3 regions of the Pseudomonas sp. 210_17 TE3656 genome follow, and region 1 is predicted to be linked to each of the others. Evidence: predicted binding sites of a transcription regulator. Region 1 holds the regulator's gene; each other region holds the start of a gene.
The links. The regulator FliA, encoded in region 1, starts transcription of late flagellar genes. The targets are predictions, from matches to a motif close to CTAAAGTTTNNNNNNNNNNNGCCGNTAA.

Region 1 (2,265 bases):
ATCGATCTGGAAACTGACGATCGCACTGTGCAGCTCACGCGTAAGCTTGCCGACTTCCTGGTACAGGCCACGGTCACGGGTCTGGTTCAGCTGATGGATCAGTTGCACCGCGTCGCCGAATTTGCCCCGCTCGAGACTGTCGACCAGTTCGTGGGCATGCTTCTTCAGTGTCGACTCGAAGCCGTCCAACGATGAATGTGTTTGCTCCATAGCGCCCCCGTGGCGTGTCTTAGCTGTTGACGCGCTCGAAGATCTTCTCGATCTTTTCTTTCAGCACCTGGGCAGTGAACGGCTTGACCACATAGCCGTTGACGCCGGCCTGGGCCGCTTCGATGATCTGCTCGCGCTTGGCTTCGGCAGTCACCATCAGCACCGGCAGGTGCTTGAGGCGCTCGTCGGCACGCACTTTGCGCAGCAGGTCGATACCGGACATGCCCGGCATGTTCCAGTCGGTCACGAGAAAATCGAAATGACCGCTTTCGAGCATCGGCAGCGCCGTGTTGCCGTCATCGGCTTCCTGGGTATTGGTGAAGCCCAGGTCACGCAGCAGGTTCTTGATGATCCGCCGCATCGTCGAAAAATCGTCGACGATGAGGATTTTCATGTCTTTGTTCAATTAGACCTCCAAGCAGTCTTTAACGCGCTCAGCGCTGAACGCGCATTCAATCAATTCGGGCACTACATTTCGCGACTGCATTGAACCTGCGTTCAACGCGCCCGCCATTCCCCCAGGCGACCACGCAAACGCGCCGCGCACTGGCTGTGCAACTGGCTGACGCGCGACTCGCTGACACCCAGGACCTCACCGATTTCCTTGAGGTTCAGCTCTTCGTCGTAGTACAGCGCCAGGACCAGACGCTCGCGTTCAGGCAGGTTGGCGATGGCATCGGCCAGGGCTGCCTGAAAACGCTCGTCTTCCAGATCGCGCGAAGGCTCGAGCTGGGCACTGGCGCCGTCCTCGTGCAGGCCTTCATGTTCGCCGTCCTGTAACAGGTCGTCGAAACTGAACAGGCGGCTGCCCAGGGTGTCATTCAAAATCCCGTAGTAATCATCGAGACTCAATTGAAGTTCGGCAGCAACCTCGTGATCTTTAGCGTCACGGCCGGTTTTTGCTTCAATTGCACGAATCGCGTCACTGACCATGCGGGTATTGCGGTGGACCGAGCGCGGAGCCCAGTCCCCTTTACGTACTTCGTCAAGCATTGCCCCACGGATACGGATACCGGCGTAGGTCTCAAAACTGGCACCCTTGCTCGCGTCATACTTGTTGCTGACTTCGAGTAGGCCGATCATGCCGGCCTGGATCAGATCCTCGACCTGGACACTGGCCGGCAAACGCGCCAGCAAGTGATAGGCGATACGCTTGACCAACGGCGCGTAGCGCTCGATCAACTCGTACTGACCATCGCGAGACGCGTTGCTGTACATCCGGTATCCGCTGGCGTTCATAGCACAGGTCCCGCGCTCGTCGGCTGCACCAGGCGTTCGACAAAAAACTCCAGGTGACCACGCGGGTTGGCAGGCAGCGGCCAGGTATCGACCTTCTGGGCAATGGCCTTGAATGCCAGCGCGCACTTGGAACGCGGAAAGGCTTCATAGACCGCTCGCTGCTTTTGCACCGCCTTGCGCACACACTCGTCGTAAGGCACCGCGCCGACGTATTGTAGGGCAACGTCGAGGAAGCGATCAGTGACCTTGGTCAACTTGGCGAACAGGTTGCGCCCTTCCTGCGGGCTTTGCGCCATGTTGGCCAGGACCCGGAAGCGGTTCATGCCGTAATCGCGGTTGAGCAGCTTGATCAGCGCGTAGGCGTCGGTGATCGAGGTCGGTTCGTCGCACACCACCAACAGCACTTCCTGGGCTGCGCGGACGAAACTGACTACCGAGTCACCAATACCGGCAGCGGTATCGATCACCAGCACATCGAGGTTGTCGCCGATCTCGCTGAAGGCCTGAATCAGACCTGCATGCTGGGCAGGCGCCAGGTGCACCATGCTCTGCGTGCCGGAAGCGGCGGGCACAATGCGCACGCCACCCGGCCCCTGCAGCAGCACATCGCGCAGCTCGCAGCGGCCCTCAATCACGTCGGCCAGGGTGCGCTTGGGCGTCAGGCCGAGCAATACGTCGACGTTGGCCAGGCCCAGGTCGGCATCCAGCAGCATGACCCGACGGCCAAGCTCTGCCAGCGCCAATGACAGGTTCACCGACACATTGGTCTTGCCGACGCCACCTTTGCCGCCAGTCACGGCGATCACCTGTACGGGA
Region 2 (2,265 bases), 290 kb from region 1:
CGAATCCAGCCACAGCTGAATGATGAACGCCGCTGCGATGGCAACCCCGGCAACCAGCAGGGTCAACGGGTTGTAGCGCACCGCCACCTGCTCGACCTGCTCGATTTTTTCCAGGTCATAGACACGCTTTTTGCGGTAGCTGAAAAACACCGCCAGGAGCAGGCCGAAAAGCATGCCCGCTGCCGGAATGGCCATGGCGTGGGTGACGTTGACCGCGCTGACATCCACCCCGCTACGGCTGACGTTGGCCAGCAGAATCTCGTTGAGGAAGATGTTGCCAAAGCCCACCGGCAGGAACATGTAAGGCGTGATCAAACCAAAGGTCATCACGCAGGCCACCAGGCGCCGGTCGATCTGCAGCTTGGTCAGCACATAGAGCAGCGGCGGCACCAGCAGGGGAATGAAGGCAATGTGGATCGGCAGGATGTTCTGCGAGGAAATCGCCACCAGCAACAGCAAGCCGATCAGCAGCCATTTGACCTTGCCACCATCGGCATGCCCTTGCTTGCCAACCATCGCCAGGGCGCGGTCGGCCAAGGCATGGGCCATGCCGGACTTGGCAATCGCCACTGCAAAGGCACCCAGCAGGGCATAGGACAAGGCCACGGTGGCACCGCCGCCGAGCCCACCGTTGAATGCTTTGAGCGTTCCTTCGATTCCCAGGCCGCCCACCAATCCGCCAGCCAGCGCGCCGACGATCAGGGCGATCACCACATGCACGCGGGACAGACTCAAGATCAGCATGATGCCGACCGCGGCAATTACTGCATTCATTCCTGTGACCTCTAGAAACCAGACAAAAAGCGACCGATTCGGCGACAAACTGCCCGGGAGCAGTGGCCGAACGACGGGTATTTTTATGGAGGGCGCACACTCTGAAGCAGGCCCTCGCGCTTGTCAAAGTTCACTGGGCGATTGCTGTCGTAGGAATGCACGAAAACGACGCATTTAAATTGATCGTTTGAATAAAGAAAGCGGCGTATCCGCCGATAACGTCGGCAGCCTCAATCTTTTTGGATCAAAGGACTTCGCCATGTCGTTCAGACAACTCTCCATTCAGTGGAAAATCACCCTGCTCGCCGGTTTGTGCCTGGCCAGCATCGTTACCCTGCTGGTGGGCCTTTCGTTGTACCGCATGGGACACAGCTCGGAGCTGGTCAAGACCAGCAGCATGCAGATGCTCACCGAGTCAGCCCAGGGACGCATCGAATCCCAGGGCGAAGTCCAGGCCTTGAACATTCGTCGCCAGTTCATGGATGCCTATCAGTACGGTGCCGGTTTCTCCCGTCAGGTCCTGTTCCTGCGCGAACAGGCCGAAAAGCGCTTTCTCGATGCCTTCGACCTGCGCGAAGACATGACCCGCCAGGTACGCGCCGCCTTGCAGGCCAACCCCGACCTGCTCGGCCTGTCGCTGGTTTTCGAACCCAATGCGCTGGACAACAAGGACGAACTGTTCGTCAACCAGGAGCAACTGGGCAGTAACGAAAAAGGCCGCTTTGCCCTGTACTGGTCGCAACCGACGCCAGGCCAGCTGACCTCCATGGCCCTGCCGGAAAAAGACATGGCCGATACCAGCATTGGCCCCAGCGGCGAGCCGGCCAACACCTGGTCAGTGTGCCCACGCACCACCCGCAAGACCTGCGTGATTGAACCGTACTTCTATGAGATCAGCGGCCAGCAGGTGCTGATGACCAGCATCGTGTTCCCGCTGATGGTCGCCGACAAGGTAGTCGCCACCCTGTCCATCGACATCAACCTGAACAGCCTGCAGGCCATGAGCCAGCAAGCCAGCCGTAACCTCTACCAGGGCCAGACCCAGGTGAGCATCCTCAGCCCCGTGGGCCTGCTGGCCGGCTACAGCCCGGATGCCGGCAAACTGGCCCAGCGCTTTGATCAGGTCGATGCCGAGAAAGGCGCCGAAGTGATCCGCCTGCTGGCCGACAGCACGCCCATTCACAGCATCCATCACAAGCAGCGCCTGAAGGTCCTGGCTTCCTTTGCCCCGATCCCGGGTGGCAAGTCCTGGGGCGTGCTGCTCGACGTTCCGGAAAGCGCTCTGACCGGCCCGGCCGAGGCCCTCAAGCAGGAACTCGACCGCAGCAACACCAGCGGCACCCTGATCGAGCTGGGTCTGGGCGCGTTGGCGGCCATCGTCGGCCTGCTGCTGATCTGGCTGATGGCCCGCAGCGTGACCCGGCCGATCCTCGGTGTCGCGGCCATGCTCAAGGACATCGCCAGTGGCGAAGGCGACCTGACCCGTCGCCT
Region 3 (2,265 bases), 870 kb from region 1:
TGGCTTCAGTGGAGCGGTGCACTTCTTCGGCCAGGCGTTCGATCTGGCTGATCGCCTCGGCAACCACCTGGTCACCGGCTCGCGCTTGCGCATCGGCGTCGGTTGCCGCAGACGAAGCGTGCTCGGCATTGCGCGCGACTTCCTGCACGGTGGCGGCCATTTCGTGCATGGCGGTGGCGACCTGGTCGGTCTCGACTTTCTGGCTGTTGACCCCGGCGCTGGTTTCTTCGGTCACGGCCGATAGTTCTTCGGCGGCGCTGGCAATCTGGGTGACGCCATCGCGGATGCCGCTGATCAGATCGCGCAGGGTCGAACCCATGCGCTGGATGCCCTGTTGCAGCACACCAAGCTCGTCGCGACGGGTAACGCGCAGGTCGTGGGTGAGGTCGCCGGCGGCGATCTTTTCCACCACGGCCAGGGTTTCGCGCAGCGGCCGGGTGATCTGGCGGGTAATGATCACCGCGGCCAGCACACCAACCAGCAACGCCAGCAGCGTGGCGGTAAGCTGCAGGGTACGGGCCTGGGCACTTTCGTTGTCACGGCGTTCGAGCTGGATCTTGTACAGCGCGTCACTGATCTTGACGATGGTGGCGCCTTGTACGGTCATTTCCTGACGAGCGACAGCAACATCGGCAGTGGCATCGCGGAACTGACGCACGGCGTCACGGTAGGCCAGCACTGCGCTTTCGAACTGCTGGATGCGTGCTGCTTCGTTTGGCATCTGGCGGTTCAGGCTGGCGATCTCGGCCAGGGCGCCATCGAGCTGGCGCAGCGCCAGTTGTTCGGTTTCGCTGCTGATGTCGGCAATGTAGCTGCGCACGGCCAGGCGCACCTGGAACAGCTGCTCCTTGGCCTGGGTGATGGTGCGGAATTGCTCCAGGCGGCTGGCGTCACCTTCAGGCAGGGCGAGGATGTCGCGGTTGATCGCCTCGACCAGGTCGATGGCGCGTGCAGCGGCCAGGTTCATCGCATCGCGCGCGGCCATGCTGGTCTTGTAGCCGGCGCGCATCTTGTTGATCGAAATCTGATACGCGCTGATGGTCTGGCCCAGTTCCTGGAGCAACTTGACGTTTTCCGGGCTCTTGAAGCTTTTCAGCAGCTTTTGCTGCTGTTCACTGAAGGCATTCAACTTGACCTGGACAGCGCCGGCGGCGGCATCGTCGCCGTTGGTCAGCATGTACTGCAGGCGGGTGATGCGCAGATCGGTCAGGTCACCGTTGAGCTGGGTGATGTCGCTCATCCAGTTACTGCGATCGATCAGCCCACCCATGCTGTTCCAGCCGGTCAGGGCCAGCAGGCTGGTGAGCAGCAGCACCAGGCCGAAGCCCAGGCCGAGTTTCAGGTTGACGCTGATGTTGGCAAACCAGCTATTCATACGATCCCTCCAGGAATGTTGTGCTTCTTGATCCATATCGCTGGAAGGTTGTTGTTTTTGAAGGCCAGCCGATCTTCTGAGCAGGATATATCGGCGGCTTGCGCCGGAGCTGAAACGCTTTTTCAGCAAAAATGCTCAACGGTAGTTTCGGCGTATTTCCGCGGCAGGCTCAGGGCTGCCGCAGATCTACAGGAGGGGATTAGAGGGCGCGGCTGGTGAAGGTGTCACATTGGTTGATATCGCCCTTGGCAAAGCCGGTCTTGAACCAGCGCACACGCTGCTGCGAGGTGCCGTGGGTAAAGGAGTCCGGCACCACTCGGCCCTGACCTTTCTGTTGCAGGCGGTCGTCGCCAATGGCGTTGGCGGCGTTCAGGGCTTCCTCGATATCGCCGGGTTCGAGCCAGTTCAGGCGTTGTTGCGCCTGGTACGCCCAGACGCCGGCCAGGCAATCGGCCTGCAGTTCCTGACGCACCAGCAGGCCGTTATCGCCTTCCATCCGCTCACCCCGCTGACGCGCGGCCTGGACTTTGGCCGACACCCCGAGCAGGGTCTGCACATGGTGGCCGACTTCGTGGGCGATGACATAGGCCTGGGCGAAATCGCCGGCAGCCGCGAAGCGCTGTTCCATTTCGCGGAAGAAGCTCATATCCAGGTAGACCTTCTGGTCAGCCGGGCAGTAGAACGGGCCGACCGCCGAGGAGGCGAAGCCGCAGGCCGAGTTGATCTGGCCGCTGAACAGGGTCAGGGTCGGGTCTTTGTACTGGCGCCCGGCCTGGGCGAAGATCGCCCGCCAGGTGTCTTCGGTGTCACCGAGGATCGAGGCGACGAATTCGGCTTGCTCGTCGTTGGCCGGTGGTGCCTTGCCGGTGTTGGTGCTGACTGGCGCACTC

Region 2: a site for FliA is predicted at 966-993, ahead of ACVI9W_RS03645 (methyl-accepting chemotaxis protein). Genes of this name have one in related genera too.
Region 3: a site for FliA is predicted at 1,463-1,490, ahead of ACVI9W_RS09100 (methyl-accepting chemotaxis protein). Genes of this name have one in related genera too.

The regions. Positions count from the first base shown of each region.
Region 1 covers NZ_JBTRBC010000001.1:1,038,530-1,040,794, forward strand. The annotation lists gene ACVI9W_RS04905 (protein phosphatase CheZ) at 1-210, opposite strand, end outside; gene ACVI9W_RS04910 (chemotaxis response regulator CheY) at 230-604, opposite strand; gene fliA (RNA polymerase sigma factor FliA) at 709-1,449, opposite strand; gene fleN (flagellar synthesis regulator FleN) at 1,446-2,265, opposite strand, start outside.
Region 2 covers NZ_JBTRBC010000001.1:752,815-755,079, forward strand. The annotation lists gene ACVI9W_RS03640 (Na+/H+ antiporter family protein) at 1-774, opposite strand, end outside; gene ACVI9W_RS03645 (methyl-accepting chemotaxis protein) at 1,034-2,265, shown strand, end outside.
Region 3 covers NZ_JBTRBC010000001.1:1,905,698-1,907,962, reverse strand. The annotation lists gene ACVI9W_RS09100 (methyl-accepting chemotaxis protein) at 1-1,375, opposite strand, end outside; gene ypfJ (KPN_02809 family neutral zinc metallopeptidase) at 1,575-2,265, opposite strand, start outside.